Tolumonas auensis DSM 9187: one gene and its partner. The protein of the gene in region 1 interacts with the protein of each later gene in a pairwise test. Links are inferred from orthologs where the notes say so. Each region holds a gene or a part of one and is shown on either strand. Other genes may lie near its edges.

Region 1 (16,304 bases):
CTTGGCTTCAAACTGGGTCTGAATGCGGAGCAACTGAAACAGTTCACTAAAATTTTCCTGGGTCTGGGCAAGATGTTTGTCGCCTGTGACTTGTCATTGCTGGAAATTAACCCGCTGGTTATTACCGGCGAAGGTAACCTGCTGTGTCTGGATGGTAAAATTAACATCGACAGCAATGCTCTGTATCGCCAGCCAAAACTGAAAGCCTGGAATGATGAAACGCAGGAAGATCCGCGTGAAGTGGAAGCGGCCCGCTGGGATCTGAACTATGTCGCGCTGGATGGCAATATCGGTTGTATGGTGAACGGCGCAGGTCTGGCGATGGGCACCATGGACATCATCAAACACCACGGTGGTTTCCCGGCTAACTTCCTGGATGTCGGTGGTGGCGCGACTAAAGAACGCGTGACCGAAGCATTCAAGCTGATCCTGTCTGACAGCAAAGTGAAAGCTGTGCTGGTCAATATCTTCGGCGGTATTGTGCGCTGCGATCTGATTGCGGACGGTGTGATTGGCGCTGTGGCGGAAGTCGGTGTGAAAGTGCCAGTCGTCGTGCGTCTGGAAGGTAATAACGCTGATTTGGGCTCTAAAAAACTGGCCGAAAGCGGATTAAACATTATTGCGGCAACCAGCCTGACGGATGCAGCAGAACAAGTAGTGAAAGCAGCGGAGGCGGTGGCATGAGTATCCTGATTAATAAAGAGACCAAGGTCATCTGTCAGGGCTTCACCGGCTCGCAGGGTACATTCCATTCTGAACAAGCGATTGCTTACGGCACACAAATGGTGGGCGGGGTATCACCGGGTAAAGGTGGTTCAACCCATTTGGGACTGCCGGTATTCAATACCGTGCGTGACGCCGTAGAAACGACGGGTGCTACCGCATCTGTTATCTATGTTCCGGCACCATTTTGTAAAGACGCCATTCTGGAAGCCATTGATGCGGGTATCCAGCTGATCGTTTGTATTACTGAAGGCATTCCGACACTGGATATGCTGCAGGTAAAATGTCGACTGGATGAAACCGGTGTCCGTATGATCGGCCCTAACTGTCCGGGTGTCATCACACCGGGTGAATGCAAGATCGGCATCATGCCGGCTCACATTCATCTGCCGGGTAAAGTGGGCATTGTTTCCCGTTCCGGTACGCTGACGTATGAAGCAGTAAAACAGACGACCGATGCCGGCTTTGGTCAGTCCACTTGTGTGGGTATTGGTGGTGATCCAATTCCTGGTTCCAACTTCATTGATATCCTGAAACTGTTCCAGGAAGATCCTGAAACAGAAGCGATCGTAATGATTGGTGAAATTGGCGGTACTGCGGAAGAAGAAGCGGCAGCCTTTATCAAAGCCAATGTAACCAAACCCGTGGTTTCCTATATTGCTGGTGTCACTGCCCCTGCAGGTAAGCGTATGGGTCATGCTGGCGCTATTATCGCTGGTGGTAAGGGCACGGCAGCGGAGAAGTTTGCCGCCCTGGAAGAAGCGGGTGTGAAAACCGTGCGTTCCCTGGCGGATATCGCGGTCGGTTTGCGCGAAGTGACTGGCTGGAAATAATAAAAATTATCGGCTGATATGGCAGATACAAGAAAGGCTCCTTAAGGAGCCTTTCTTATTTTTGCTGAACTGATGATTAAGCAGCGAAGTTTTTCGCAGCAAATTCCCAGTTCACCAGAGCCCAGAAGGCTTCCATGTATTTCGGACGCAGATTACGGTAGTCGATGTAATAAGCATGTTCCCAGACGTCTGCAGTCAGAACCGGAGTAACGCCATCGGTCAGAGGGCAACCCGCGTTAGATGTGTTCTGCAGCGCCAGAGAGCCATCTGCCTTTTTCACCAGCCAGGTCCAGCCTGAACCGAAGTTGGTAACAGCAGACTTAGTGAATTCTTCTTTGAATTTTTCAAATGAACCGAAAGTTGCAACGATTGCATCCGCCAGTGCGCCGGTTGGTTCTCCGCCACCATTTGGTGACAGGCAATGCCAGTAGAAAGTATGGTTCCATACCTGAGCTGCATTGTTGAAAATACCGCCGCTGGAGCCTTTGACGATCTCTTCCAGAGATTTGTTTTCGAACTCAGTGCCAGGGATGAGATTGTTCAGGTTCACCACATAGGTGTTATGGTGTTTACCATAGTGGTACTCCAGGGTTTCCTGAGAGATGTGTGGTGCCAGTGCATTTTTTTCATAAGGCAGAGCTGGTAATTCAAAAGCCATTGAAATTCTCCTCTTTGATTAACACGGTCTCTATAGGTCAGACCTTTTTGCTAAATTGATTTATAGCAAATTTTAACTCATATATACTACATATTGTTGTAAAAAATTTAACATTTAATATACATCAATAGAAAGATAGTGGCATTGTCAGACCATCCTGACGGCTATAACCCTACAAAAGGTAGCGTTGTTAAGCCGTAATGATGGAGTAAAATCAGTACGATTTCAGTTATGAGGCGCAATCATGGAAACCATTGAGAAGATCAAGCAACAAATCGCAGAAAACCCTATCCTGCTGTATATGAAGGGCTCACCGAAGTTGCCAAGCTGTGGCTTCTCATCACAGGCCTCACAGGCTCTGATGGCATGTGGTGTACCTTTTGCCTATGTGGATATTTTGCAGAATCCGGATATTCGTGCAGAGTTACCTAAATATGCTGACTGGCCAACTTTCCCGCAATTGTGGGTAGAGGGTGAGCTGATTGGTGGTTGTGACATCATGCTGGAAATGTTTCAGCAGGGTGAACTGCAGCCATTATTGAAAGCAGTTCATGCCAAACAAACGGCTGCAGAATAAGTCTGTAACGGGAGTGAAATTATTTACTCCCGTTGACTCAGTTAACAAATAACATTTGATTGTATTGACGTTAACTGTTCACTATCCTCTGGCTTTGTTATGATTCATTCGTATCAACTATATAAGGCCACACACCGTGTTTAAGGCTCAAAGCCCAGCGGGGCTTGCTGAAGAGTACATTATCCGATCTATCTGGAATCACCGTTATGCTCCAGGCTCTATTTTGCCGGCAGAACGGGAGTTATCAGAAGTGATCGGCGTAACTCGCACCACATTACGCGAAGTGCTTCAGCGACTGGCCCGGGATGGCTGGTTAACGATACAGCATGGCAAACCTACGCGGGTGAATAACTTCTGGGAAACATCCAGCCTGAATATTCTGGATACTCTGGCTAAGCTGGAGCAGGAGAAATTGCCGCAGTTAGTGGAACAGTTATTTTCTGCCCGTACGAATATCAGTGTTATTTTTATTCATTCCGCACTGAAACGGGATGCTTTCTCCGTGCTTTCGGTTCTGGCTGAACGTACCAGGCTGAATGATTCGGCAGAAGCCTATATTGATTTTGATTATCAGCTATACCATGTATTGGCGTTAGCATCCGGTAATCCGATATATGCCTTAATTTTCAATGGATTCAAGAGTCTTTATCGTCGTATTGGTCGTTATTACTTCTCGGATCCTGCTGCACGTGCCTTAGCGATGAAATTTTATGATGAGCTGGCAGTCATTGCAGAAAGCGGAAGTTTAAATTCAGCGAAAAGTATCGTCCGTCAATATGGTGCAGATTCCGCGAAGATCTGGCAGGAGTTAAGAAAAAACCTGAATGACTCGACAATATTCGAAGGCTGATATTGTTTGAATACTTCTTCCGCATAAAGCCTGTTGCTGACTGCGGATGTCTCGTTTCATGTGGATCTGCGCGCGCATCAACGATATGTTCCCCGTTTAGTCTGGATTCAGCATCATACGTGATACAGAAATGGCGAAAAAGCACAGATAACGTGGTGCGTTTGAGGGGAAACAACAGATGAGGTTATGCTGGAAATGACAAAAATGATACAGCAGAAAGGGCGGCGGCCTGATAAGCCACATCTCGGCACTCAAGTCGTTCGCTTCGGCTGCTTCCTTCCGGACCTGACCGGGTTCACGAACTATTGATGCGAGAGGACCCACCAGGCCGCCATCACAGAAACGCGGCCGATATTATCAGACCCTCTGTAAATTGCAACAATACCTTCAAAAAACAATTCACTGAAAATTCTAAAGATTTTATAGCTAATCGCCGATCGGTATAATTTTAGAAACCAGTTGTCCCTGAATACCGTCTATATACATGCGCTCCAGCGCTTCTCTCTGTGACGTTGTTTCAACACCTTCCGCGATGACCACGCATCCTAACCGATGTGAGATCTCAATGATCATGCGAACAAACTGTTGGCTGGTGCCGTCGCGTTCAATCGTTTCAACTAAATAAGAATCGAGTTTAATGTAGTCAGGGCGTAGTTCCCGATACAGACGGAATGAGCCTAATCCCCGGCCAAATTTTGAAATACAGGACCGACAGCCCACTCTGCGCAGCATTTCAAACATCCGGATGCTGGCAGCCAAATGACAATCAAGAATTTCTTCGTCAATTTCAAAGACCAGATTCGGTGTAATATCTTGTTCTTGCAATAAACGTTGCTCAAGCCAGACTATAAAAGACGAGCTAAATAATGCACTGGCACTCAGATTCAGGCCCCAGCGGGCTACATTTTCCGGATGAAGTTTATGTTGTTGCAGCAAACTTTCTATGACTAACTCTTCCAGTTTACCCATGGTGCCATGCCGCATGGCCATGGCATAAACAGTTTCACTTGGGAGTGATTGCTGATTCGGGCCAATAAAGCGGGGAATGATTTGAATATAGTTATTGATGGCCATGTTGAGCGGCTGAATAGCCTGACCTGAAAAACTGATACCGTGAGATTCAAGAATCGATTGTATGGTGTGTTGCCAATGGCTTTCTCCCTGAAATGCATCACCAGCGTTTTCCTCCTGCAAATACCAGCCATTCACCACGTTGGTTTGTGCTTTTGCCAGCGCTAAATCTGCACGGGATAAAGGCTGTTCGGGCGGTTGTCCGGGATGCAGAAATGTGATGCCGGAGTAGGCAATACTTTCTGCCAGAATTTGCAGTTGTAAATTATCAAAGAGCTGTTTTAACTCTTTTCCTAAGATAGGTGCTATGGATGCTGAAGCATTTGGAAGCAATATGGCGTAGTCACTGCCTGAAAGCCGGTAAACATAATGGGTCGAGAATCGCTGACTGACGGATTGAACTATTTCTGCAATCGCAAGCAGATACTGATCGCCGGCTATCCTGCCGCGCTGGTGATTGATTGTGGCCAGTTCAGTCGATCGGATAAGACATAAGCAAGCCTGATCAGACAGGGTTTCCCGTTGTAAGAATTCAGTCAGATCTTTGCGGAAGGCACTGCGGTTCTGAAGGCCGGTCAGATTATCCTGCAAAACCCGGTGTTCCAGTTCCGAATTGATTTTTTTTATCCGGTCGACATCTTTATTCAGAGCGTCTTTTGTTTGCTGAACGGCAGATGTCAGGAAAGGAAAAACACCGGAAGAGGGCTGATTGGCTGTTAACTCGGAAGCGATCAGTTTTTCTGCTTTTTTCAATAAAACCTGATGGTTCCAGTGCAAAGCCAGCAATGAAAGTATAAGTATTCCGCTTGATATGAGTAGCAGTTCCGAACTGACTGTATCTGCCAACCAGAAAGTAAGAACAAGCATATTACTTATCACGGTTAACAACAAAATGAGCCATAAAGATAACCATTGCCTGTGATAGATAGAGTGCTCTTTCATCCCTGGCTCCTGTCTGATTTTGTCCGGATTTTTTTCACGATCCCTTCTCTATAAACAATACTTCATCCTCTGCCGATGTGTGTTCCGGCCCATCATTTTTATTGTCTAATCAATGTGCTCTGAGTAGCAAAATAGAAGAATTATTATCAGTAAGCTTAGATTCGTGATCTCTCGAATGGAACTTGTTTCATTTAAGGAACATTATGGTTTTGTTGCAATGGATTGGTAATGAACTAGCTCGCTCCATTTGGCAACCAAACGTGTCTTTTAGTTGTTATCACGGGAGGTTTTTATGGTTTCAGTAGATCCGCAGGGCATGACGCAGGCCAGAGAAGCAATCAATCAGACGCTGGCACTGGTTTTGGCGGGAGGAAGAGGTAGTCGGTTGAAGCAACTGACTGATAACAGAGCAAAACCAGCCGTACATTTCGGCGGTAAGTTCCGTATCATTGATTTCGCGCTTTCTAATTGTATTAATTCAGGGATCACCCGTGTTGGCGTTGTAACACAATACAAATCTCACAGCCTTCTTCGTCATATCCAGGCTGGCTGGTCTTTTCTGCGTTACCAGATGAATGAATTTATTGATTTGCTTCCGGCGCAACAGCGTCTGGATGAAGTGAATTGGTATCGTGGTACCGCCGATGCGGTTTATCAAAACGTGGATATCATCCGCGATTACGCCCCTAAATATGTATTAGTTCTTGCCGGTGACCATGTCTATAAAATGGATTACGCCAGCATGCTGCTCGATCATGTGCGTCTGGGCGGTAAAGTGACCGTTGCATGTATCGAAGTGCCTAAACATGAAGCAACCGCTTTTGGTGTAATGGCTATCGATGACGATCGTCAGATCACTCAGTTTGTAGAAAAACCTGCAGATCCGCCAACGATACCGGGCAACTCTGAAGTCTCTCTGGCATCAATGGGGGTTTATGTTTTTGATGCAGACTACTTGTACCAGTTACTGCAGGAAGATCAGCTGGACGAAGGTTCTCGCCGTGATTTTGGTATGGATATCATCCCTAAAGTGGTTCAGTTAGGTGTTGCTTACGCACATCCATTCAGCATGTCCTGCGTTGGTTGCAAGGATCATGATGATGAGAAAGACAATCAATGTTACTGGCGTGATGTAGGTACTGTTGATTCTTTCTGGGAAGCCAATATGGATCTGGCCTCTGTTGTGCCGGAACTGGATGTGTATGATGAAAGCTGGCCGATCTGGACTAACCAGCGTCAATTGCCTCCTGCCAAGTTTGTACAGGACTACATGGGGCAGTCAGGCAGTACACTGAACTCGGTTATTTCCGGTGGTTGTATTGTCAGCGGTTCAATTATTCACAACTCGGTACTGTTTTCCGGTGTCAGAGTGCATTCCGGATGTACGCTCGATGGGGCAGTTATCTTCCCGGATGTAATCATTGGCCGTGGATCCCGCTTGCGCAAAGTTATCATTGATAAACATTGTGATATTCCACCGGGAACTATCATCGGTGAAAATCCGGCCGAAGATGCAAGACGTTTCCATCGGAGTGATAACGGCGTGGTGTTAGTTACCCGTTCAATGCTGGATAAGCTGAGAGAATAATAAAAGTTTGTATTAACAAGAGAGGCCGCAGTTGCGGCCTCTCTTATTTTTATTGCTGCGTAATCACCCAATGCTGGAATGCTTTCCGCGTCTGTGGATCCGCACGGTTGTACCAGTATTTCAGCATTTCCAGTGCTTGCAGATTCTTGTTACCGGAAACTGTATTTGTCAGAGCAGCTTGTTGCACATTACCACCTGCTGACACAGTGCCGTCTTCATTGATAACGGGTTGCTGAAATGCTTTACCCAGCGCCAGCAATTCTTCCTGATAATCCCGGCCAATCTGTAAGCCTTCTTTTTTCGGTAATTCAAAGATATTAGCTTCTTTAATGGCTTTGGTATTTTTATCGACCAAATGCAGTTTCTGATTTTTCAGAAAAGCTTTTGCCTGCGCTGACTCTCTGATTAACGGTAAATCGAACGTCAGTTGTTCTTTGCCGTTAGTCTTGAAGTTAACAACCAGCGGTTCGCCACTCACCAGATCAACGTTGTTTTTGGTACTGTAGTTACCTTCGAAACGTATGACTAACTGATGTTCACCTTCAACCAGATTGAGCTCTGAACTGTTTCCTTTATATGGTTTACCATCGATCAGGTTGGTTGTATAAGGACGGGGAACTACTACTGTGGTGTCAGCCAATGCAGATGTGCAGGCAAATATTGCTAACAGAGATAAAGAACGGGACAACCAGGTACGGAACAGCACTGTCATAACGAATCCTTGATAACGGTTATTTCTAAGACAGCATTCTAATCTTCTATTTATTCAGAGCAAGAACAGATGAAATGCTGTGGGCTCTATAGAGTCTTCTTTGTGTGATTCTAATGTGATTGATGTCACTTAAAATAATATCAGAATAAAGAAGTTTAATTTCTAATATGTCTTTAACTTTCTTTTTTACAATCTTTTGCACTGCATTGGGGCTCAAAAAAAGATAATTGCACCACAATTTTACTGTTGTTTGAATTGACATATAAACTGTTGATGTCGTCACATTTTCTTGTTAGATTCACAAAGAGGTAGCACTCATGTGCTACCGCACAGGGAAATAAAAAAAGACTCGGTGTTTAATTACAGTAGGCATTAAATTATGAAAAAACAATTCTGGCAGTAGTAACTTCCTCTCTGTTTGCTGCATCTGCCAATGCGGCTGTTGTATATGATAAAGATGGTCAACAACTCGATTTCTACGGTCAGTTGCGCTACATGGCTGGTCAGAAAGATAACTACAAAGATACAGATAAAACAGTCACTGAAGGTAATGCTAAAGCAGGTGAAGCTGAAAACTTTGGTGGTGACAGCCGTGTTCGTATCGGTACCAAAGGTAAATGGGCTACCGGCTACAATGATGTGGCTCTGATTGGTAAACTGGAATGGCAGGTTGCCTCTCAGGGCAATGACACCAGCGATGGTGATAACGATGGCACTTTTGATGCGCGTTATTCCTGGATTGGTGCTGATTTCGGTAACGGTATTCAGTCTATGGTTGGCGCAATTGCGAGCCCTTATGCTCAACTGACTGATACCACGGATACTTATGAGAACTACTCTGGTGGTGTAGAAGATCAGTCTACTGGCGATATTTGGGATGACGGCGTAGCGGTAACTTATGCTGCTGATGGCTGGGATCTGCGTTCAGCGGTTGCATTCAGCGATGAAGAAAAAACTAATTCAGATCTGAGCGGTGATGATGCCAAAACTCAGACTCGTTATGGCGTAAGCGCTGGTTACACCTTCCCAATCAATGAAGTATCTAGCCTGAAACCTGTTCTGGCGTACCAGGCAGAAGAAGGTAAAACTACAGACGGTTTGGATTATACCAATTCACAGTATGCTGCTGGTCTGGGTTATACCTATGATGCATTCTATTTAGCATCAACCTATGGTCAGGCTAAATATGATACCGACACTCAGGATACAGACAAAGACACAGTCTGGAGTGTAGTTGCTTCTTATAAAATGCTGCCTGAGTGGACAGTACTGGTGAACTATGGCTTGGTTGATCCGCACAATGCTGGCACCAATGGTGATGCATCTGGTTCATGGGGCGAATATTATGTGCTGGCAACTCAGTATGACATCACAGCCAAAGCAAAAGCATTCGCTGAATATAAAATCAATCAGGTTTCTGGCCAGGACGACAACTACATTGTTGGTCTGCAATATACCTTCTAATTTCGCCTGAAATTAGCTGATTGTTATGAAGCCGCCTTCGGGCGGCTTTATTTTTGTGCGTTTGTTGTACCTCATTAAGCGCAATGATTGCATTCAGCCTGCAGGCTGCTAACCTACACGTTTTGATTTTATCTTCTGAAACTCACTACCATGAACCGTAACACGCTAGATTTCATCCAATCCTGTATTGCCACCATTCCTGATTATCCAAAACCAGGGATCATCTTTCGTGATGTCACCAGTCTGGTGGAACATCCGCAGGGATTTCATCAGACAATCGAACTGCTGAAAGAACATTATCAGTCGATGTCGTTTGATAAAGTGGTGGGGACGGAGGCTCGCGGTTTTATTTTTGGTGCGCCGTTAGCTTATGCATTACAGCTTGGTTTTATTCCGGTGCGTAAACCGGGCAAATTACCCCGTTCTGTGCTGGAGCAAAGCTATCAGCTGGAATATGGTGAAGATTGTCTGCAGATGCACTGTGATGCAATTAAGCCCGGCGAGAAAGTTCTGGTCGTGGATGATCTGCTGGCAACCGGTGGTACTGTTGAAGCCACAATCAAGATGATCCGTGAGGCGGGTGGTATTGTGGAACATGCGGCATTCGTTATTTCCCTGCCTGATCTGGGTGGTGAAGAGCGTCTGACGGCAATGGGTGTGAACGTTCTTAAACTGGTTGATTTTCCCGGACATTGATCCGTTAACAGGCAGATATGGCATATCAGGTTCTTGCACGTAAATGGCGCCCGCGTAACTTTCATGAGGTTATGGGGCAGCAACATGTCTTACAGGCATTATCCAATGCATTGGATCAGGGCCGACTGCATCATGCTTATCTGTTCAGTGGTACGCGCGGGGTGGGGAAAACCACGATTGCGCGTATTCTGGCGAAATGTCTGAATTGCGAAACTGGTATTACCTCCCGGCCATGCGGACAATGCAGTGCTTGCCGGGAAATTGATCAAGGTAACTTTGTCGATCTGTTAGAGATTGATGCCGCTTCCCGTACAAAAGTGGAAGATACCCGTGATTTACTGGATAACGTGCAATATAAACCGGCCCGGGGCCGCTTCAAGATCTATCTGATCGACGAAGTGCATATGCTGTCACGGCATAGCTTCAATGCACTGTTGAAGACACTGGAAGAACCGCCGGAGCATGTGAAATTCCTGCTGGCTACCACGGATCCGCAGAAATTACCGGTGACAATTCTTTCCCGCTGCCTGCAATTCCATCTGAAAGCACTGACTCGTGAGCAGATTGTTGAACAATTGCAGCGTGTGTTGCAGGCAGAACAACTAACTTATGAACCTGCGGCGTTAAGTCTGCTGGCCAAGGCAGCGCAGGGCAGTATGCGGGATGCGCTGAGCTTAAGTGATCAGGCGATTGCTTACGGCAATGGTCTGCTGCAGGCTGAAACTGTACAGCAGATGCTGGGTACACTGGATCACCGGCAGCTTTATCAGATTTTATCGTTATTGGCGGCCCGTGATGGTGCTGCTCTGATGCAGCAGATTGGTTCTCTGGCTGAGCTGGCTCCTGATTATGATCAGCTGCATGTTGAATTAGCGAGTCTGTTGCACCGGACTGCCATGTGGCAGTTGTTGGGGCAACAGACTGAACCGGGTGCTGATGATACGGAAGAGTTACAGCTGCTGGCGGAACAGATCCCGCCGGAAGAACTCCAGCTTTACTATCAGATCACACTGAATGGCCGTAAAGAATTACCGTTGGCTCCTGACGGGCGTAGTGCACTGGAAATGACCTTGCTGCGGATGCTGGCGTTTGCCCCACGGGCGGGCCGTCCGGCAATAACTGAACAGCCGCAATTGATTCACCGGAATACAGCGCCGGCAGCTTCGTTTGTGGCAACACCGGCCAGACCTGACGTTATTCCTGCCGCTGTTCCGGTTGCTCCTCCTGTGACAGCAAGTGCTGCTGTTGAGGATCTGGCGATGCAAGCCAAACTCATGCAGGAACAAGCTGAATTGATGGCTCAGGCTGAGCAGGAAATGCAACCCCGGCCATTGCCTGTTAGTCCGCCGGTGACTGAGGCTCCGGCACCAGTTGCCGTTATTCCTGCGGTTGCACCGGCGACACCGGCTGCATCCGGACCTGAAGTGAATAATTCAGGGGTGCAGGATATTATTCGTTTAAGAAATCAGTTACGCAGTCGCCGTCAGCAAGCTGAAAATCAGACCGAAAGTCATGTCACGCCTGCGGTAATGCCTGCGCGTATCCCGGCAAACCGGGGTGAGATCGCTCCGTTACCTGCAACCGCGGCACCAGCCAGAACGGTAGCCCCTCAGGATGTACAGCCACAGGTAGCCGGAAATCGGGCATTAAGTGATGATTTACCGCCGTGGGAATTACCACCGCTGACCGCGTATCAGGATCAGGAAGCATTTATTTCCCCGGTGGATAGTGAGCAGGACAATGCTGCGCCGTCGTTTAAGCAGCGCCAGTCTGATCGGTTCACGCCTTCCGCACCGCCGGTGATGCAATCTAATCCGGCACCGGTCAGCCGTTTGCCTGAAACGGATGAAGACGATGACTCGGTGTGGCGGAGTAATGAATTACTACTGCGAAGCAGTGATCAATGGGCACAAACAGTCGCTAAATTACCTGTTGCCGGCCGGGTGCGACAACTGGCTATGCAGGCGGTAGTTACTGATCAGCAAGCTGACAGCTGGCACTTACAGATCCGAAATGAAGCTCGTCATCTGGCTCAGCCTCGGATGGTACAGGAACTGGCAGAGGCAATATCAACCATATTGCCAACGGCCATAAATTTGCAGGTTGAGCCGGTAGTGCAACTGGCGCTGCCTTGTCCGGCAGAAATTGAGCAGCAGGAGCGGATCCGGCTGCAGCAGGAAGCGGAACTGTTATTGCTGTCTGATCCGAATGTTCAGTTTTTACAGCAACGGTTTGGCGCTACGCTGGATGATGGTAGTATTCAGCCATTGAAAACAGATACCACCGCTTCCGGCGACTGAAGCGGACTGAAACCACAACCAAATAGAAATTGAGTGAGGAAACATGTTCGGTAAAGGTGGAATGGGCAATTTGATGAAGCAGGCGCAGATGATGCAAGAGCGCATGCAGAAAATGCAGGAAGAAGTGGCAAAGATGGAAGTCACTGGTGAATCAGGTGCCGGTATGGTCAAGATCACTATTACTGGCAGCCACAATGTCCGCCGTGTCACTATCGACCCAAGTCTGTTGCAGGATGATGATCAGGAAATGCTGGAAGATCTGATTGCTGCTGCTTTTAATGATGCCGTGCGTCGGGCTGAAGAACAGAATAAAGCTAAAATGGCTGAAATTACCGGTGGTATGCAATTGCCGCCTGGTTTCAAAATGCCATTCTGATCCCGTTCCGGCGATCATTCGTATCTGACAGGTCGTAGTGATAAGCTACGGCCTGTTTTCGTTTCTTACTCTGTGGATGTATAACGCATGAAGTTCAGCCCACTACTGGATGCTCTGATCCGTGAATTACAAGTATTGCCTGGTGTCGGACCCAAATCGGCACAACGGATGGCATTTCAGTTGCTGGAGCGCGAACGTAAACGTGGTATGCAGTTAGGGCAAACCCTGCAGCGGGCTCTGACGGAAATTGGCCATTGTCAGCATTGCCGTACTTTCACTGAAAACTCGTTATGTGATATCTGTGCGAATCCGAAACGGGCGGAGAGTGGCCAGCTCTGTATCGTCGAGACACCGGCTGATGTGGCGGCGATTGAACAAACGCATCTTTATTCCGGTCGTTATTTCGTACTGATGGGGCACTTATCTCCGCTGGATGGCATTGGTCCGAAAGAGCTGGGGCTGGATCAACTGGATAATGTGCTGCAAGGCGGCCAGTGGAAGGAGGTGATTCTGGCGACCAATCCAACCATTGAGGGTGATGCGACGGCATTTTATATTGCCAGCATGGCGAAACGGTATCAGATCAATATCACCCGTATTGCGCATGGTGTCCCGGTTGGCGGGGAGCTTGAACTGGTGGATGGAACTACATTGTCGCATTCATTAAGCGGTCGTCGTCCGCTGGAGTAACCTTTTCTTTCAATATACTACGTCAGGGCATTTTCCTGACTTGAAAATCAGCCATTCATCCCCATCTTGTTTTCTGTACCAGAAATTCCCCGTAAATCAAGGAAAGCAAGATGACAGAAACTGTTCATATGGAAACCCATGGGTTTCAGACTGAAGTTAAACAACTGTTGAACCTGATGGCGCACAGCCTCTATTCCAACAAAGAGGTTTTCCTGCGTGAACTGATCTCTAACGCGGCGGATGCGGCTGATAAGCTGCGCTTCAAAGCGTTGTCCGATGCTGATTTATATGAAAATGATGGTCAGCTGCATGTCCGTCTGTTGATTGATAAAGAACAGCGCACCCTGACTATCTCCGATAACGGTATCGGTATGAGCCGTGAAGATGCAATCCAGCATCTGGGCACCATTGCCCGTTCCGGCACCAAAGATTTCTTCCAGAATTTAAGCGGTGATCAGAGCAAAGATTCCCAACTGATTGGTCAGTTTGGTGTGGGTTTCTATTCTGCCTTTATCGTGGCAGACAAAGTCACTGTAATCAGCCGTGTTGCTGGTCAGACTCATGATAAAGCGGTTCGTTGGGAATCGGTTGGTGATGGCAGCTTTACGGTGGCTGAAGTCACCAAAGACAGCCGTGGTACCGATGTGATCCTGCATCTGAAAGAAGATGAAACCGAATTCCTTGACGATTATCGTCTGCGTTCCGTGATCGGCAAATATTCTGATCACATCAGCATTCCGGTAGAACTGTGGAAAGCACCAGAAGCTGCCGAAGGTGAAGATAAACCGGCGACTGAAGGCGCTTGGGAACAAGTTAACCGTGCAACGGCACTGTGGACTCGTTCTGCCAAAGAGATCAAAGACGAAGAATATAGCGAATTCTACAAACACGTATCTCATGATTACGAAGATCCCCTGACCTGGTCGCACAATCGTGTCGAAGGCAACATGGAATACACCAGTCTGCTGTATATTCCGGCCCGTGCGCCTTGGGATATGTGGAATCGTGAACAGAAACATGGCCTTAAACTGTATGTACAGCGCGTATTCATCATGGATGACGCTGAACAGTTCATGCCAACTTACTTGCGTTTCGTAAAAGGTGTGCTGGATTCCAACGATCTGCCACTGAACGTTTCCCGCGAGATCCTGCAAGACAACAAAATTACTGCGCAGCTGCGTAAAGCTTGCACCAAGCGTGTTCTGAGCATGCTGGACAAGATGGCTAAAGATGATGCTGATAAATATCAGAAGTTCTGGGGTGAGTTCGGTAATGTACTGAAAGAAGGTCCGGCGGAAGATTGGGCTAACCGTGAAGATATCGCCAAACTGCTGCGCTTTGCCTCTACCCATAACGACAGCAATGCTCAGACTGTCAGCCTGACTGATTACGTATCCCGCATGAAAGAAGGTCAGAACAAGATCTATTTCATCATTGCAGACAGTTATGCTGCGGCGAAAAATAGCCCGCATCTTGAACTGTTACGCAAAAAAGGCGTTGAAGTTCTGCTGCTGTGGGAGCGCATCGACGAATGGCTGATGAACCATCTGTCAGAGTTCGATGGCAAAAAACTGATTTCAGTGACCAGTGGCGATCTGGAACTGGGCGATCTGGAAGATGAAGAGAGCCGTAAGCAACAGGAAGAGACTGCTAAAGCCAATGCCGGTCTGATTGAGCGTCTGAAAACTGCACTGGGCAGCGAAGTTGCGGATGTACGTGTATCACATCGTCTGACGGAAACTCCGGTATGTGCGGTGACTGATGGTCATGGTATGAGCAGCCAGATGATGAAACTGATGAAGGCGGCTGGTCAGCCAGTGCCGGAGCAGAAATACATTCTGGAAGTGAACCCGGAACATGCACTGATCCACCATATCGCCGATGTGCAGGATGAAGAACGCTTCAAAGAGTGGGCGTTATTGCTGCAGGAACAGGCGCAACTGACCGAACAGGGTGGGTTGACTGATCCGAGCAGTTTCGTTGCCCGCATGAACCGCTTACTGCTGGGGTAATTTAATTACTTCCAATATTCAAAAGCCGTGCCTGTCACGGCTTTTGTTTGGGTGAAAAGGTTGAGGAATGGCGCAAAAACGTGTACTTTTTGCGCCCTAAGTAAGGTTATCTGAAACAGAGGCTAAAATAGATATGCGTATCATTCTGCTAGGCGCACCAGGCGCAGGGAAGGGCACTCAGGCACAGTTCCTGATGGAGAAGTATGGTATCCCGCAAATTTCTACCGGGGATATGCTGCGTGCTGCTATCAAAGCGGGCACAGCACTGGGGCTGCAGGCTAAAGCGGTAATGGACGCAGGTCAGCTGGTTTCCGATGAACTGATCATCAATCTGGTTAAAGAACGCGTTACTCTGGAAGACTGCAAAAACGGTTTCCTGCTGGACGGATTTCCTCGCACCATTCCTCAGGCTGATGCGATGAAAGAAGCGGGTATCAACGTTGACTTCGTTCTGGAATTCGATGTGCCGGACGAAGAAATCGTGAAACGTATGAGCGGCCGTCGTGTGCATGCCGGTTCTGGTCGTGTTTACCATGTGGTATTCAATCCGCCGAAAGAAGAAGGCAAAGATGATGTTACCGGCGAAGCGCTGAGCATCCGTGCTGATGATGAAGAAACCACAGTGCGTAAGCGCCTGGATATCTACCATCAGCAGACTGAACCGCTGGTTGGTTACTACAAAAAAGAAGCAGAGCTGGGCAACACCCGCTACAGCAAAATCGACGGTACTCAGCAAGTTGCTGAAATCAGTAAACAACTGGCCGTATTGTTAGGCTAACTGTTTGTTTTAACAATCTGATCGATTTAATGAT
Region 2 (16,210 bases), 710 kb from region 1 along the record:
CACTGGGTGACGTAGTTGACGTAGCTCTGGACTCTGTGGAAGACGGTTTCGGTGAGACTCTGCTGTCTCGTGAAAAAGCTAAACGTCACGAAGCATGGTTGCAGCTGGAAAAAGCATACGAAGAACAGGCAACTGTTGTTGGTCTGATCAATGGCAAAGTGAAAGGCGGTTTCACCGTAGAACTGAACGGTATCCGTGCATTCCTGCCTGGTTCTCTGGTTGACGTGCGTCCAGTACGTGACACTGCTCACCTGGAAGGCAAAGAGCTTGAGTTCAAAGTAATCAAGCTGGATCAGAAACGTAACAACGTTGTTGTTTCTCGTCGTGCAGTTATTGAAACTGAAAACTCTTCTGAGCGTGACAGCCTGCTGTCTTCTCTGCAAGAAGGCCATGAAGTTAAGGGTATCGTTAAGAACCTGACTGACTACGGTGCATTCGTAGATCTGGGTGGTGTTGACGGTCTGCTGCACATCACTGACATGGCATGGAAACGTGTTAAACACCCATCTGAAATCGTGAACGTAGGTGATGAAATCACCGTTAAAGTTCTGAAATTCGACCGTGAGCGCACTCGTGTGTCTCTGGGCCTGAAACAGCTGGGCGAAGATCCATGGGTAGCTATCGCTAAACGTTACCCAGAAGGTGCACGTCTGACTGGCCGTGTAACCAACCTGACTGATTACGGTTGCTTCGTTGAAATCGAAGAAGGCGTTGAAGGTCTGGTTCACGTTTCAGAAATGGACTGGACTAACAAAAACATTCACCCATCTAAAGTTGTTAACGTGGGTGACACTGTTGAAGTTATGGTTCTGGACATCGACGAAGAACGTCGCCGTATCTCCCTGGGTCTGAAGCAGTGCAAAGCTAACCCATGGCAGCAGTTCGCAGAAACTCATGCGAAAGGCGATCGCGTAAGCGGTAAGATCAAATCTATCACTGATTTCGGTATCTTCATTGGTCTGGATGGTGGTATTGATGGTCTGGTTCACCTGTCAGACATCTCCTGGAATGCAACTGGCGAAGATGCTGTTCGCGAGTTCAAGAAAGGCGACGAAATCGAAGCAGTTGTTCTGCAGGTAGATCCAGAGCGTGAACGTATCTCTCTGGGTGTTAAACAGATCGAAGAAGATCCGTTCAACAAGTACCTGTCAGATAACAAAAAAGGTGCTATCGTTAAAGGTAAGGTAACTGCCGTTGACAGCAAAGGCGCTACCATCGAGCTGGAAGAAGGTGTTGAAGGCTACATCCGTTCTGCTGATGCATCACGTGATCGTGTAGAAGACGCATCTCTGGTTCTGTCTGTTGGTGATGAAGTTGAAGCCAAATTCATGGGCGTTGACCGTAAAAACCGTACAGTGAGCCTGTCAGTTCGTGCTAAAGACGAAGCTGAAGAAAAAACAGCAATGGATTCCCTGAATCAGCAAGAAGAAGCTGGTTTCGGTAATGCAATGGCTGAAGCTTTCAAAGCTGCTAAAGGCGAATAATCGCTCTTAAAAATGGAGCGGTGAAAGCCGCTCCATTTAATCTATTTACGCTGCGGAGAATATTTATGACGAAATCTGATCTTATTGAGCGTCTTTCTTCTAGTCAGCAACATCTTGCCGCTAAGGATGTTGAGGCTGCAGTCCGGGAAATTCTGGAGTGTATGGCTGCGACCCTTGAAAGCGGGAATCGTATTGAAATCCGTGGTTTTGGTAGTTTTTCCCTTCATTACAGAGCACCCAGAGTAGGTCGTAATCCTAAAACTGGGGAGAAGGTTGAACTTCTGGCCAAGAGTGTCCCTCATTTCAAACCCGGCAAAGAGTTAAGAGAACGCGTAAACTCTTTGTAATTCAACTTTGTTTGGTGTTGACATGAAATTTGTGAAATCCATATTGTATTTCATGGCTGTTTTGTCGTTGGCCATGTTTTTAGTGACTTTGGGTTCGGTTAACGGTCAACAGATACATATTAATTTTCTGATTGCACAAGACGATTTCAGTCTTGCGGCTCTCCTTGTTGGCGCGTTTTTTTCCGGGTTTCTGGTTGCTTTGTGTGCATTAGGGTTCAGCTATATTGTTACCCGATTGAAATTACGAAAATTGCAAAATCATATTTCACGCTTATCTTCGCAAATCAGTTCGTCAGTTAAGGAATAATTGAATTAATGCTGGAGTTACTCTTCCTGCTTCTGCCAGTTGCCGTGGCTTATGGCTGGTATATGGGAAGAAGAAGTGTCCGTATTGATGAAGATCGGAAAAGCTCACAACGATCAAGAAATTATGCGGCTGGTATTAATTTTCTGCTTTCTGAACAGCCAGATAAGGCTGTTGACCTATTTATAGACTTATTACAAGTCGATACAGATACTATTGACACTCATCTTGCCCTGGGAAATTTATTTCGCCAGAGAGGTGAGGTTGATCGTGCAATTCGTATCCATCAAAATCTGGTTGCCCGCTGTCTTGATTCTACAGAACAACAAAATCTTTCTATGCTTGAACTGGCCAGAGATTTTGTTGCTGCGGGTCTGCTCGATCGTGCAGAAAATGTGCTGATAAGTTTATTAAATGATGATGAATTAGCAGATGATGCCAGAAAGATGTTGTTGCAAATTTATGAGCAACTAAATGAATGGCAAAAAGCGATTGATATAGCGGATAAACTATCCAGTAAAAAACATCACCGCGTTGTCGCACATTATTATTGTCAGCTGGCAGAAAATGATGCTTCACAGTCAGATTTTAAAACCGCTGCTTCAAGATTAAAGCGAGCATTAAAGTCAGATCCGCAATGTGTTCGGGCTCAGATGTTATTAGCTCAGTTGTATATTAAGCAGCAACAATACGACCAAGCTATCAAGCATATCGATCAAATCCCTGAATTATCATCTGCATTTGCGAGTGAAGCATGGAAGTTGTTGCAGCAATGTAAATCTCATCTTGATGATCGTAGTTTTGCTGCAATATTAGTTCGCTGGCTTGAATCAACCCAAAATACTACTGTCGCGCTTGCATTAGCTGAGTCTATTCAGGCTCAACAGGGTGTTCGTGATGCGGAAGCGTTCATTTTACGTCATATAAAAAGAAATCCTACAATGAAAGGATTTCACCGTTTAATGACATATCAACTGGAGGCTATGCATGATGATAAGGCTGCAGAAAGCATCTCTTTATTGCGCTCTCTGGTTGAAAAACAAATGGCAGTTAAGCCCATCTATCGTTGTGAACATTGTGGTTTTTCCAGCAAGGTCATCTTTTGGCATTGCCCATCATGTAAGCAATGGGGAAGTATTTCACCAATCCAGGGTTTGGATGGTGATTAATTAATATTGGCAGGAAATATGACAGAACCTAAAGTTATCGTTGCGCTTGATTTTGCAAAAAAAGAAGAAGCTTTATCTTTTGTTGATCAGGTTACTCCATCAGATTGCCGTTTAAAAATTGGCAAAGAGATGTTTACTTATTATGGTCCACAGTTCGTTGAACAATTGGTTAAGAAAGGATTTGATGTATTTCTGGATCTAAAGTTTCATGATATTCCGACTACAGTGGCCAAAGCAGTAAAAGCAAGCGCAGAAATGGGCGTGTGGATGGTCAATGTGCATGCATCCGGCGGCCGAAAAATGATGGAGGCTGCCCGTAGCGCTTTATTACCTTATGGGGACAAAGCTCCCTTACTGATTGCTGTTACTGTATTAACAAGTATGGAGCAGAGCGATCTGGCGGACATCGGACTTGATATTCCACCCTTTGAGCAGGTATTGCGCTTGGCTACATTAACACAGCAAGCTGGTCTGGATGGTGTGGTATGTTCAGCGCAGGAAGCCTCTGTACTGAAATCCAGATTAGGTAATGAGTTTAAATTAATTACTCCGGGTATACGACTGGATGTCTCAACAAAAGTCGATGATCAAAGCCGTGTCATGACTCCGGTTGATGCTATCAAGGCTGGCGCTGATTATCTGGTCATTGGCCGTCCTGTGACGCAGGCTGCACATCCTCTGGATGTATTACGGAAGATTAACCTGTCTTTAGCCTGATTAGCTAATGTAACCATTAAAGCCGCTTTATGCGGCTTTTCTTTTATAAGCCAATGCCAGTACGGCCCCAGCTAATGAACCAATCCAATGAGATTGCCAGTGAACTCTCATTCCTATTATTTCACTGCTAAAGTTGTTACCTGACTGGGCATCAATGCCGAGTTTGATCATTAGTAACAAAATAACGCATACAGGAAACCAGGATTGCTTTCGGGCCCACTCAACTATTGAGTACCAGGCATATAACCCGTGTAATGCGCCAGAAAAGCCGAGATAGAACTCTGTTGAGGGTAAGAGTACGTATATCGCAATATTTACACAAAACACCAGTAAGAGGCTTATACCACACCATACCTGGGTTGTGATTTGATGCTCGTATAACATGAGCAGACAGAATAACCCTGCAATATTAAGAAGTAAGTGGGCAGTATTAGCATGCACCAACCCTCCAGTTAATAATCGCCAGTATTCCTGGTTTTCTATTAGCGCCCGATGGTAAGCGAGATCTACGATAAATTGCTGAATAAATTGGAAAACAAACAGAAGTAGGGATGCAGTCAGGAAAAAAACAATATTGGGGCGGGAAAGAATATACCGCACATAACAGGTAATAGAATTATGTGCGGTCATAAACTTATTGTTTTTCGATCAGGAAATCATCCAGAGATTGACCACGCGAAATAGCTTCGCGGATTGGTACTGGTTGACGGCCCTGACCGGTCCAGGTTTGTTCCTGGCCATCAGAATCGGTATAACGATATTTAGCAGGGCGCGGTGCTCGTTTACTGACTTTTTCTACTTCTGGCTGACCTTGCAGTAATTCATTAATGTCGATACCTTCAGCACGCAGTAATTCTTTATACTCTGTGATTTTACGAGTACGCTCTTCCTGCTGTTTACGCATGCTTTCTTCTGATTCGCGACGTTCTTCAACGATTGCAGCTAACTTTTCAAAACCTTCATTTAACTGTTCCAAAGTCAATTCGCGGGTAACAGCTCGCAGACTGCGAACATTTAAAAAAACTCTTAAAAAATCAGACATGGAAATGACCTTATATAAATAATTGGGTTACATTGTTAATTTATAAATGATTAATAAAATAGTCAATCAAATAGAGGATTATTTTTATTTTTACTGCTAAAAATGACTTTAATTAGTGCTGAGTTAGTCCATATGTTCATATCTGACAGATATGTTGACTTTCATAACCAGGCTATATATACGTCATGTCATTCCGGATTGTTCATAAAGCGCTATGCATTTTACCTGAGAAATTGATAAAAAATGTGAATTAGATTGCGTAAAAACAATCAATGAGTTTGATTGCATATTGATAAAGTATACGTAGCTATACTAAATAACTGTTCCGAAATGTAGATCACTTGGTGGGAGTAACTCGGTTTTAGTTATGCGATCATATCGTCGCCAAACTAAACAATCGCCCAAAACCGAGTTACCGCTATGTTACCAGTTTTATCTCGCGCCGAACGCAGACGCATCGAAAAAATCATTTATAAAACCAACGATAAAGAACATGCCCGGCGTCTGACTGCTATTCTCATGCTGCATCAGGGGCAGACTGTTTCGATGGTTCATCAACTGACTGCCGCTGCTCGTTCTTCTATTCAACGCTGGCTCAGCTGGTATCAGGAATGTGGTATTTCCGGTCTCGAAAGTAAACAACGCGGACGATTTTGTTCTTTGCCATACCAACAAATTCGACTCATTTTAGAGCTGCTTATTCAGTTCTCGCCAGAAGATTTTGGTTATCAACGTTCACGTTGGAGTTCAGAGCTTTTTGCATCGCTTATTCATCGCATGTGTCCAGAACTCAACATTGCTGCCTCTACCATCCGCCGTTGGTTACCTAAAATGGGCATTGTTTGGCGTAGAGCTGCGCCGACACTCCATATTCGTGACCCACATCGTGATGAGAAAATGGCATTAATAAACAATGCATTACAAAGTCACTCTATTAATGAACCGGTTTTTTATGTCGATGAAGCAGATATCGACCTGAATCCTAAAATTGGTGCGGATTGGATGCGTCGTCATCAACAAAAACGAATACCCACACCAGGGAAAAACGAAAAACACTATGTTGCCGGTGCACTTAATAGTCAGACGGGCAAGGTAATTTACACCACAGGGCTGAGTAAGGATTCAGACCTATTTATTCAACTACTGGAAAAGCTGAAACGGCATTACCGTCGGGCGAAGAAAATTATCCTGGTCCTTGATAATTACGTGATCCACAAAAGCCAAAAGACGCAGGTATGGCTCAAGAACAATCCAAAATTTGAGTTACTGTTTCAACCTGTTTACTCACCGTGGGTCAATCGGATTGAACTACTCTGGCGCTCAATGCACGAGATGGTCACCAGAAACCACCGATGTCGGGCGATGTGGGAATTATTGCGAAAGGTGAAGTATTTTTTAGATCATGTCAGCCCGTTTGCAATAGCAGCACAGAATAAATAGGTGGAGCACAATTAGGATCAGTTATTTAGATAACTTTGAACAATAATTTAGTCCTGATGGGGAATGCGTGGATTTATTCGACTTCGATTTTTGTGTATATAATTCGATTTTTGCTTGATTCAGTCAGTTTGAATTGCTCTGTTTCTGGTCGGCAGGATAGCCAGCAGTAAGCGTTCAATATAGCGTACCGGAATTGATTCCAGCGCTTCTTGTCACTTTGAAAGGGCATAACCCGAAGATCGACGAAGCCAAGTGGGATCTCAATAGAAGTCGTTTACAGCGTCACTGATAATGGTACATAAGCCGGAAAAGATTAAGGCCACTATAAAAGTGGCCTTAATTCTTTGAATCTGATGGTGCCGCTGGCCGGAGTCGAACCGGCACACTGTAACCAGCGAGGGATTTTAAATCCCTTGTGTCTACCAATTTCACCACAGCGGCATATTTTGGAGGCGCGTCCCGGAGTCGAACCGGGCTAGACGGATTTGCAATCCGCTACATAACCGCTTTGTTAACGCGCCATATTTTGGAGCGGGAAACGAGACTCGAACTCGCGACCCTAACCTTGGCAAGGTTATGCTCTACCAACTGAGCTATTCCCGCTTTCAATGTTGTTGAATTCTATATATATCTGACGCAGAGTCAACATCATTTCATATTAACGCGTTTGTTCGGTGTTTTTTTATGCAAAATATCATTTGGCTGTTCTGAGTAGCTCTGGTTTTGCTGCTTTAAGATACTGCATCATTGAATAAAAGGTCAAAATAACAGCAACATAGAGCAGGGCATATGATAACCAGATCATCCAAATGTTGTATTGCCAGATCAGTCCGGTCAGTGAAATCATTTGGATCGTCGTTTTCCATTTACCAGCAAGACCGACAGCAACAGATGCGCGCTTTCCTAATTCGGCCATCCATTCCCGTAAGGCTGATATCAAGATCTCACGTCCGATCATAATAACCGCAGGGATGGTGATAAAAACCGAACTGTAATGTTCCACAATAAGCACAAGTGCAGTTGCTACCATGACTTTATCCGCAACAGGATCCAGAAATGCACCAAAGGCCGTACTTTGATTTAATTTTCTGGCCAGATAACCATCAAACCAGTCAGTAATTGCTGCTACTACAAAGAACGTTGCAGCAGCAAAGTAACTCCACTCTACCGGAAAGTAGAAAACCGCCACAAATACAGGAATCAGAGCGAGACGAAACAGTGTCAAAAGGTTAGGTATGTTTAGCATGATCAGCGATCCAGACTATTTTTAATGTAAGGTATCATAAATGACCCGTGCTAAGGCAGGGCTTATACCCGGAACTTTTGCTAATTCATCGGGGGTTGCACGAATTATTTCCTGCATACCGCCAAGATATTTTAATAAAGCTTGTCGACGTTTAGCTCCAACACCCGGAACTTTTTCCAGAAGACTTTCGGTTCGTTTTTTATTTCTGCGTTGCCGGTGCCCAGTGATCGCAAAGCGGTGAGATTCATCGCGAATGTGTTGTATCAGATGCAATGCGGGCATATCTGCAGGCAAGTGAATTTCTTCATGCGTATTTCCGAAAATCAGGGTTTCTAATCCCGGCTTTCTTGATTCGCCTTTAGCGATACCGATAAGAAGGGGTTGCTTCTGTACCAGATGAATCAAATCTGATACTACGGATTCCGCCTGTTTTAATTGTCCCAAGCCACCATCAATAAACAGTATATCCGGGATTTTTTCTGCATCTTGTTGCTTGCTGAACCGGCGGAATAATGCCTGTTTCATTGCAGCATAATCATCACCAGGCGTTATACCTTCAATATTATACAGCCGGTATTCGCTGTTTCTTGGTCCTTCACGGTCGAATACGACGCAGGATGCAACAGTTGCTTCACCCTGAGTATGCGAAATATCAAAGCATTCCATCCGTTGTACTGGGGTGGTGAGGTTGAGAATTTCCTGTAATTGCCGGAATCTTTGTTCAACGGTTGTTTTATGTGCGAGTTTGCTGTTTAGTGCGGCTTCTGCATTCGTTGTGGCAAGCTGACAATAACGGGCACGTTCACTACGTGTGCGGCTGGTAATTCTTACTTTGGCACCTGAAATTTGGCTTAGCATCTCAGAAAGGCCATCTTCGTCTTCTAACTCATGATCAAGGATGATCTCTTTCGGTAACTGCTTTCCTGAAATATCAGAAAGATAAAATTGCTGAACGAAAGCATAAAGCAGTTCTGAAATATCGCTGTCTGCAGGTAGCGATGGGAAATAATTCCTGCTACCAAGGACTTTCCCTTGTCTGATAAAAAGGACATGTACACTGGCAATGCCATTCCTGATTGCTGTGCCGATGATATCTAAATCATCAAAGATGTTACCACTGACAGACTGCTGCTCCTGGATTTTACGCATATTCTGTATCTGATCGCGTAATTTAGCCGCATCCTCAAAACGCAATTCAGTACTGGCCTGTTCCATTTTATTGGCTAACAGCGCAATAACTTGCTGATCCTTTCCCTGTAGAAACATCCGCGCCAGATTAACCTGTTCCATATATTGTGCATCGCTGACCAATCCGGGAACACAGGGGCCACTGCACCGCTTCAGCTGATAAAGCAGACACGGGCGTGAACGATTAGCGTAAAAAGAGTCCTCACATTGCCGTATCGGAAATATTTTTTGCATCGCATGCAAACTTTCCTTTACAGCGTATCCGCTAGGGTAGGGACCAAAATATTCACCTTTTTGTTTTCTGGCGCCCCGGTGCAGGCTGAGGCGGGGATGCGGATGGGAGGATAAAAATATATAAGGATAGGATTTATCATCGCGCAGTAAAATATTGTATTTAGGACGATGCTGCTTGATCAGATTATGTTCAAGTATCAGGGCTTCAGTTTCTGTGAGGGTGACAGTAATTTGAATGTCGGCAATGTTGCTGACCAGCGCGCGGGTTTTGGCACTATCAACATTAGTGCGGAAATAGGAAGATAATCTTTTTTTAAGATTCTTTGCTTTCCCAACATAAATAATACAGCCCGTGTTATCGGTCATTCGGTAAACACCGGGCTGTTCTGTTACTACTTTGAGAAATCTGCGGTAATCAAACTCAGGCAAAATAGTCTCTTTCAATGCTTATCCTTTGGATGCTTACAGCGTTTCTGCGTCCAAAATTCCGTAACGGATAGCCATTCTGGTTAATTCAACATCACCGCTTATGTTTAATTTTTCAAAAAGCCGGTATCTGTAGCTGTTAACTGTTTTCGGACTTAAATTGAGACTCTCTGCAATATCCTGCACCTTGTCACCTTTGGTGATCATCATGGTGATCTGCATTTCCCGATCAGACAGTGCTTTAAATGGATTGTCTGTTGTCGGTGTGCAGACCTGACTCAGTGCTATTTGCTGAGCAATTTCCGGGGAAATATAACGCTGTCCGGAGTTAACGGCGCGAATGGCCTGGATCATTTCATCGGGTGCTGAACATTTTGTCAGATAACCTACGGCACCCGCTTGCATCACTTTCAGGGGGAAAGGCGTTTCGGTCTGAACGGTTAAAACAATAATTTTGATGTCAGGATTAAATCGCAGGATTTTTTTTGTTGCTTCCAGACCGCCAATTCCGGGCATGTTCATATCCATAAGGATAACATCTGCCTGATTTTCTCTGAACCATTGGACTGCCTGCTCTCCACTCACGGCCTCTCCGACTACCCGAAGACCACGAACGTCTTCCAGTATGCGGCGAATGCCTGTGCGTACCAGCTCATGATCATCCACAAGAAATACACTAATCAATCGAGTTGCTCCGCCTATGACTAAGAAGGATGTTTAACAAATTATAGTAAACACCGGATACACACTTACATATGTATATAAAACATGCTTCCTGCCGTCTTCAGTATGCTGGCTGACAGTAAAAAAGTGAAGAGGAATTACTTTGCTATTGATGTAAATAATGATTTCATGACGTGAAATAGATTTCTATCGGAGGTTGCGCAATGGCAGTCGTAGCAAAGGAAAAACATCGTTTAGCTTATAAATCGCCCGATTTCACAATTGATCAGATTGATCTTGATATCTCACTGGATGAAAACTGCACTAAAGTCATTGCAACGAGCCGGGTTAAACGTCAGGGAAATCACCCCAATTCACTGGTACTTGATGGTGAAGAATTAATTTTACATTCTGTTTTAGTTGATAAAAAAACAGCCGATTATCGTATTGAAAATAATCAGTTATGCATTGATGGTGTTCCTGACTCATTCGAGTTGCAAATTGTGACGGAGATTAATCCGGCTGCAAATAGCGCGTTGGAAGGGTTATATAAATCAGGAAATGCTTTTTGTACGCAGTGTGAAGCGGAAGGTTTCAGACGCATTACTTATTATCTTGACCGGCCGGATGTCCTTGCCCGTTTTACTACCAGAATAACGGCTGATAAGACGGCTTATCCTATTCTGCTTTCAAATGGAAATCGTATCGCTGCAGGCGATAACCCGAACGGTACTCACTGGGTGCAGTGGAGTGATCCGTTTCCTAAACCTTGTTATCTGTTTGCGTTGGTGGCTGGTGATTTCGATGTTCTCAAAGATACCTTTGAAACAAAAAGTGGCCGGACTGTTGCACTGGAGTTATTCGTCGATAAGGGCAATCTGAACCGAAGTTATCATGCTATGGCGAGTCTGAAAAAATCAATGGCATGGGATGAGCAGCGTTTCGGACTTGAATACGATCTGGATATTTACATGATCGTTGCGGTTGATTTCTTCAATATGGGTGCGATGGAAAACAAGGGGCTTAATGTTTTTAATGCCAAATTTGTTCTCGCAAATCCGGAATCTGCAACCGATACCGACTATTTTGATATTGAACGGGTGATCGGCCATGAATATTTTCATAACTGGACGGGCAATCGGATCACTTGCCGGGACTGGTTCCAGCTCAGTTTAAAAGAAGGGCTGACTGTGTTCCGGGATCAGGAGTTTTCATCTGATCTGGGTTCCAGAGCGATCAATCGCATCAGAAACGTCAAAATCATCCGTGGTCCTCAATTTGCAGAAGATGCTGGTCCAATGTCTCATCCGATCCGTCCGGATGTTGTGATGGAAATGAATAATTTCTACACGCTGACGGTGTATGAGAAAGGTTCAGAAGTGATCCGCATGTTACATACTATTCTTGGTGAAGATAAATTCCAGGCCGGGATGAAGTTATATGTGGATCGGCATGATGGGCAGGCCGTAACTTGTGATGATTTTATCCAGGCAATGCAGGATGCATCAGGTGCCGATTTGACTCTTTTCCGACGCTGGTATGCCCAGTCTGGTACTCCGGTACTGACAGTAACCGATGAATTTGATGCCGACAGTCAAAGATACAGTCTGCATGTTAAACAGCATACTCCTGCTACGGCCGGTCAGAATGAGAAGTCTGCTTTGCATATTCCGCTGAGTGTAGCTTTGTATGATCAGCGGGGTGGTTATCTTGGTGATCAATATGATCAGGTGTTGAATGTCTGCAGTGATCAGCAATCATTTGAGTTCACCGAAATTACTGAAAAGCCTGTTGTTGCTCTGCTGCAGGATTTTTCTGCACCGGTAAAACTGGAATTTGCATATGATGATCAGGATCTGCTGGTTTTATTGCAACATTCAAAAAGTGCTTTCACACGTTGGGATGCAGCACAGACCCTGCTGAATAAGTATATCCGTCTTAATGTTGAACATATTCACAACCAACAGGAACTTGAACTTCCTCAGGGATTGCTGAATGCACTGATGGGAATTTTGCGCGATCCGGAGTTGGATAAATCACTCATCGCTGAAATCTTGCGGATGCCGTCAGAAAGTAGCATGGCTGAATTATTTGATGAAATTGATATTGATGCTATCCACAAAGTTAAATGCTTTATTGAACAGACAGTGGCAACACAACTGCATGAGGTATTCCTGGAAACATATCGGCAGAATAAATCAGCGAGTTATCAGCTTAATCAGCAGGAAATAGCAAAACGTGATCTGGTGGCTGTCTGTCTCACATATCTCGCTCTGCATGGTGATGACACCGATCGGAGTATTATCGCTGCGCATTACCAGGCTGCAGATAATATGACAGATGTGTTGTCTGCCATGCAGGCTGCAAAGCAGGGCGAATTGCCTGTTCTGCAGAAAATGATGGCAGAATTTGAAGCCAAATGGCGGCACGATGGGCTGGTAATGGATAATTGGTTCCGCTTGCAGGCTACATCCCCAGCGACTGATTGCCTGAGTGTTGTGAAATCGTTGCTCACGCATCCTTCTTTCAGTATGCAGAATCCGAACCGGTTGCGTGCACTAATCGGGACATTTAGTGCGGCTAATCCGTACCGCTTCCATGCAATTGATGGCTCAGGATATGCCTTCCTCAGAGAAATGCTGGATGAGTTAAATCATAGTAATCCGCAGGTGGCATCGCGTTTGATTACACCATTGCTACAGTTCAAACGTTTTGATCCTGTACGCCAATCGTTGATGCGACAGGAATTACAGCGGTTATCTGAGCGGGCTGATTTATCCCGTGACTTGTATGAAAAAGTATCCCGCGCTCTGGCGCAGTAAAATATTGCAGGTGTGAACATTCACGCCTGCTTTCAAATCATTATGTATACATTTTCCCCGGAAATATCTTCACTGATATTCTGGGGTCATTAATATCTTTCATACAACTGCATAAAGATGCGCAGGTCTGCTTTTCGGGCTAAAATACCCGGGAAAAGAGCAAATGCCTGAGACCCCAACGCATTCGAGAGAGGACCTTGATGTTTTATTATCCGTTAGCCCGCCATTTTCTGTTTAAACTTGATCCTGAAGTTGCTCATGAATTGAGTATTCATCAGCTGGCATGGATGGGAGGGACTCCATTTGAGTTGTTTTTCCGTAATAAACTGCCTTCTCGCCCGGTTGAAGTTATGGGGCTCAAATTTGATAATCCTGTAGGTCTGGCCGCTGGACTGGATAAAGATGGCGATGCCATTGATGCGTTTGGCGCTATGGGATTTGGTTTTATTGAAGTTGGCACTGTAACGCCACGTCCGCAACCGGGAAATGATAAACCCCGGATTTTCCGTGTTATTCCTGCTCAGGGAATTATTAACCGGATGGGATTCAATAATAAGGGCGTAGACAATCTGATCGAGAATGTCAAAAAAAGCCATTATAAAGGGATCCTGGGTATTAATATCGGGAAAAATAAAGACACGCCTATCGAAAATGGTAAGGATGATTACCTGATCTGTATGGATAAGGTCTATGCCTACGCCGGATATATTGCGGTTAATATTTCATCACCTAATACACCTAATTTGCGTCAGTTGCAGTATGGTGAAGCACTGGATGATTTATTAAAGGCGCTTAAAGAGCGTCAAAAAGAACTGGCGGCGAAACATAATAAGTATGTTCCGGTGGCAGTTAAAATTGCTCCTGACTTATCTCAGGAAGAATTAAAGCAAGTTGCAGAGTCATTACTGCGTTATGGTATCGATGGGGTAATCGCAACCAATACTACGCTGGATCGCGAGTTGATCCATGACATGCCACATGCGGCTGAAACCGGTGGTTTGAGTGGTCGCCCACTGCAAAATAAGAGCACAGAAATCATCCGGTCATTGCACGAATATCTGAAAGGGCAAATTCCGATCATTGGTGTGGGCGGTATTGATTCTGCGATGGCTGCCAGAGAAAAAATGCAGGCAGGTGCTCAGCTGGTACAGATTTATTCCGGTTTTATTTATCACGGACCGGATTTGGTAAAGAATATTGTAAATAACATCTGATATTTGCAGAAAATATCATTGTCAGTTTGAAAAATATTCCAGTTTGTTTTATAAAAGAAAAAAACGGGATAGAGAGCAAACGGATGATATTACTTCCTGATGAAAATTGGCGCTGGGTATTTGATGAGCAGCGCCAATCTCTTCTACTTGATTTGTCGGATGATATGCAATTTGTTGTGTCTGTGCCGCCAAAACAGCTGGCGCAGAAACAAGCATTCACCGAGCATTTTTCTTTAGACGACTCGTCTCTGTATTTTCATTTTCTGGAATGTCTCGGAGAATTTCCGTTTACTGACCCGGAAAGAGTTCAGATTGTGCTGAATGCTGTTGCTGCTGTGAAATACACTAGGCCACTAGTAAGTCAGAGTTGGTATTATCGGGATGTCGATATGCTGTCTGGTGAGCCGGAGCTTGGTGAAGTATTCTCTGTCGTAACAGAATTCACCTATGGTGATGTGATGATTATTTCGCCAGGTAGTAATGCGTCTCTCTGTATTGTAATTAGTCAGGCTATCCAATTAGATGCAGATAAATCGCTGAGGCAGTCATCTGTATGTAAATTAATGAATAGTAAGCTTTTACCATATCAGGCTGCGACCCAATATCTGTCTAAAATGGCGTAAATATATTGTGGATATATAAGAAAAAGCCCCGGATTTTGTCCGGGGCTTTTTCTTATTCTGCTGTCGGGCTATTAACCGGATGAACATCTTCGCTGGGGTAACATCCCAGAATTTTTATGTATCTGATTGAAGCTTTCAGTTCATTAATAGCTGACTTCATTTCATCACTTTCAAGATTAGCAGCCACATCGACATAAAACATTTCTTCCCACGGATTCCCGGGAATTGGACGGGATTCCAGTTTCGTCATATTGATATTGTGGTTACGTAATATCAGCAATGCTTCAACTAATGAGCCGGTTTTCTGTGTTGTCGACATAATAAAAGTCGTTTTTGCCGGCACTAATGGTGATACACGCACAGGATCACGGGCGACAACCCAGAATCGGGTACAGTTCTCGGGCTGATTGGCCAATCCATTGGTTAATTTAATGAGGCCGTAAATTTCACCACCCTCTGCACTTCCGATAGCAGCTGCATTCGGTAAAGCCAACTCTTTTACTTTCAGCATTGCTGCTGATGATGAGTCACAAAATACTTTGCGGATATGTGGATGATTATCGAGATAATGGGATGATTGCGTTATGGGCTGTGGATGTCCATAAATAACGTCGATATCAGCAATATCTGTATCAACTGCAGTCAACAGGCAATGATCGATAGGATAGGTGAGCTCGGCAACAATAGATAAGCTGGTTTGCTGCATCAGGTCATAAACTTCATTAATCGAACCTGACGTTAGATTTTCAATTGGCAATACGCCGTAGCTGCAGGCACCACTTTCGACTTCCTGAAAAACCTGGTTAAAACTGCTGCAGCCAACTTCCCGGATATCCGACAGCTGACGCCCCAGAAATTTGCGGGCAGCGAGGCTGGAATACGAACCCAGAGGCCCCAGGTAAGCAACACTGGTTCCGGTTTCTTTTATTTCAGGGTTTTGCTGTTGCTGGATAAAATCCTGCTGAATCAAAACAGAATCTTCAATAATCAGCTGAAATACACGCTGAATGAAATGTGCTGAAAGCCCCATCGGGCGACCTACCTGTGTCAGATAGGCGAGTAATTCTTGCTCACGGTGTTGATCGCGGATTGGACGCTGACTAGATAGTTTATTTCTTGCTACTTCAAGACTGATTGCGCGGCGTTTGGCAAAAAGAGCGAGCAACTGGGTGTCAATCTCATTTATGGACTGGCGGATCTCATCCAGTGTGGCCATGGCTTACTCTCCTTGTATAAATTCAATAATCATTACGCATATGAAAACTAAAGAAAACATCATCAGAAGTAAATC

Evidence for each region.
Region 2: the proteins of htpG (region 1) and TOLA_RS07860 interact in binary tests that used the Escherichia coli proteins (3 or more experiments, as listed by UniProt). The link is inferred for Tolumonas auensis DSM 9187 from one-to-one orthologs.

What each region holds. Positions count from the first base shown.
Region 1 is NC_012691.1:2,421,572-2,437,875, reverse strand. What follows is about bases 13,153-16,041. They hold htpG (molecular chaperone HtpG), read left to right. Parts: upstream 13,153-13,590; coding sequence 13,591-15,492; downstream 15,493-16,041. Other genes in these bases: adk (adenylate kinase), read left to right, coding at 15,626-16,041; recR (recombination mediator RecR), read left to right, coding at 13,153-13,480. Outside these bases: sucC (ADP-forming succinate--CoA ligase subunit beta), read left to right, coding at 1-684; sucD (succinate--CoA ligase subunit alpha), read left to right, coding at 681-1,556; sodB (superoxide dismutase [Fe]), read right to left, coding at 1,633-2,214; grxD (Grx4 family monothiol glutaredoxin), read left to right, coding at 2,459-2,791; fatty acid metabolism transcriptional regulator FadR, read left to right, coding at 2,928-3,641; TOLA_RS11280 (EAL domain-containing protein), read right to left, coding at 4,068-5,654; glgC (glucose-1-phosphate adenylyltransferase), read left to right, coding at 5,947-7,242; TOLA_RS11270 (DUF2057 domain-containing protein), read right to left, coding at 7,292-7,954; TOLA_RS11265 (porin), read left to right, coding at 8,450-9,418; apt (adenine phosphoribosyltransferase), read left to right, coding at 9,569-10,114; dnaX (DNA polymerase III subunit gamma/tau), read left to right, coding at 10,132-12,414; TOLA_RS11250 (YbaB/EbfC family nucleoid-associated protein), read left to right, coding at 12,458-12,790; more of recR, read left to right, coding at 12,878-13,152; more of adk, read left to right, coding at 16,042-16,270. UniProt on the Escherichia coli protein: Molecular chaperone. Has ATPase activity.
Region 2 is NC_012691.1:1,707,847-1,724,056, reverse strand. Bases 13,326-16,120 are described here. They hold TOLA_RS07860 (cell division protein ZapC), read left to right. Parts: upstream 13,326-14,322; coding sequence 14,323-14,919; downstream 14,920-16,120. Other genes in these bases: TOLA_RS07855 (chorismate mutase), read right to left, coding at 14,972-16,120; pyrD (quinone-dependent dihydroorotate dehydrogenase), read left to right, coding at 13,326-14,296. In the rest of the region: rpsA (30S ribosomal protein S1), read left to right, coding at 1-1,484; TOLA_RS07935 (integration host factor subunit beta), read left to right, coding at 1,550-1,831; TOLA_RS07930 (LapA family protein), read left to right, coding at 1,854-2,138; lipopolysaccharide assembly protein LapB, read left to right, coding at 2,147-3,304; pyrF (orotidine-5'-phosphate decarboxylase), read left to right, coding at 3,323-4,021; rrtA (rhombosortase), read right to left, coding at 4,049-4,651; TOLA_RS07910 (H-NS family histone-like protein), read right to left, coding at 4,656-5,063; TOLA_RS07905 (IS630 family transposase), read left to right, coding at 5,484-6,503; pgsA (CDP-diacylglycerol--glycerol-3-phosphate 3-phosphatidyltransferase), read right to left, coding at 7,198-7,749; excinuclease ABC subunit UvrC, read right to left, coding at 7,771-9,615; uvrY (UvrY/SirA/GacA family response regulator transcription factor), read right to left, coding at 9,634-10,281; pepN (aminopeptidase N), read left to right, coding at 10,485-13,082; more of pyrD, read left to right, coding at 13,283-13,325; more of TOLA_RS07855, read right to left, coding at 16,121-16,135. UniProt on the Escherichia coli protein: Contributes to the efficiency of the cell division process by stabilizing the polymeric form of the cell division protein FtsZ. Acts by promoting interactions between FtsZ protofilaments and suppressing the GTPase activity of FtsZ.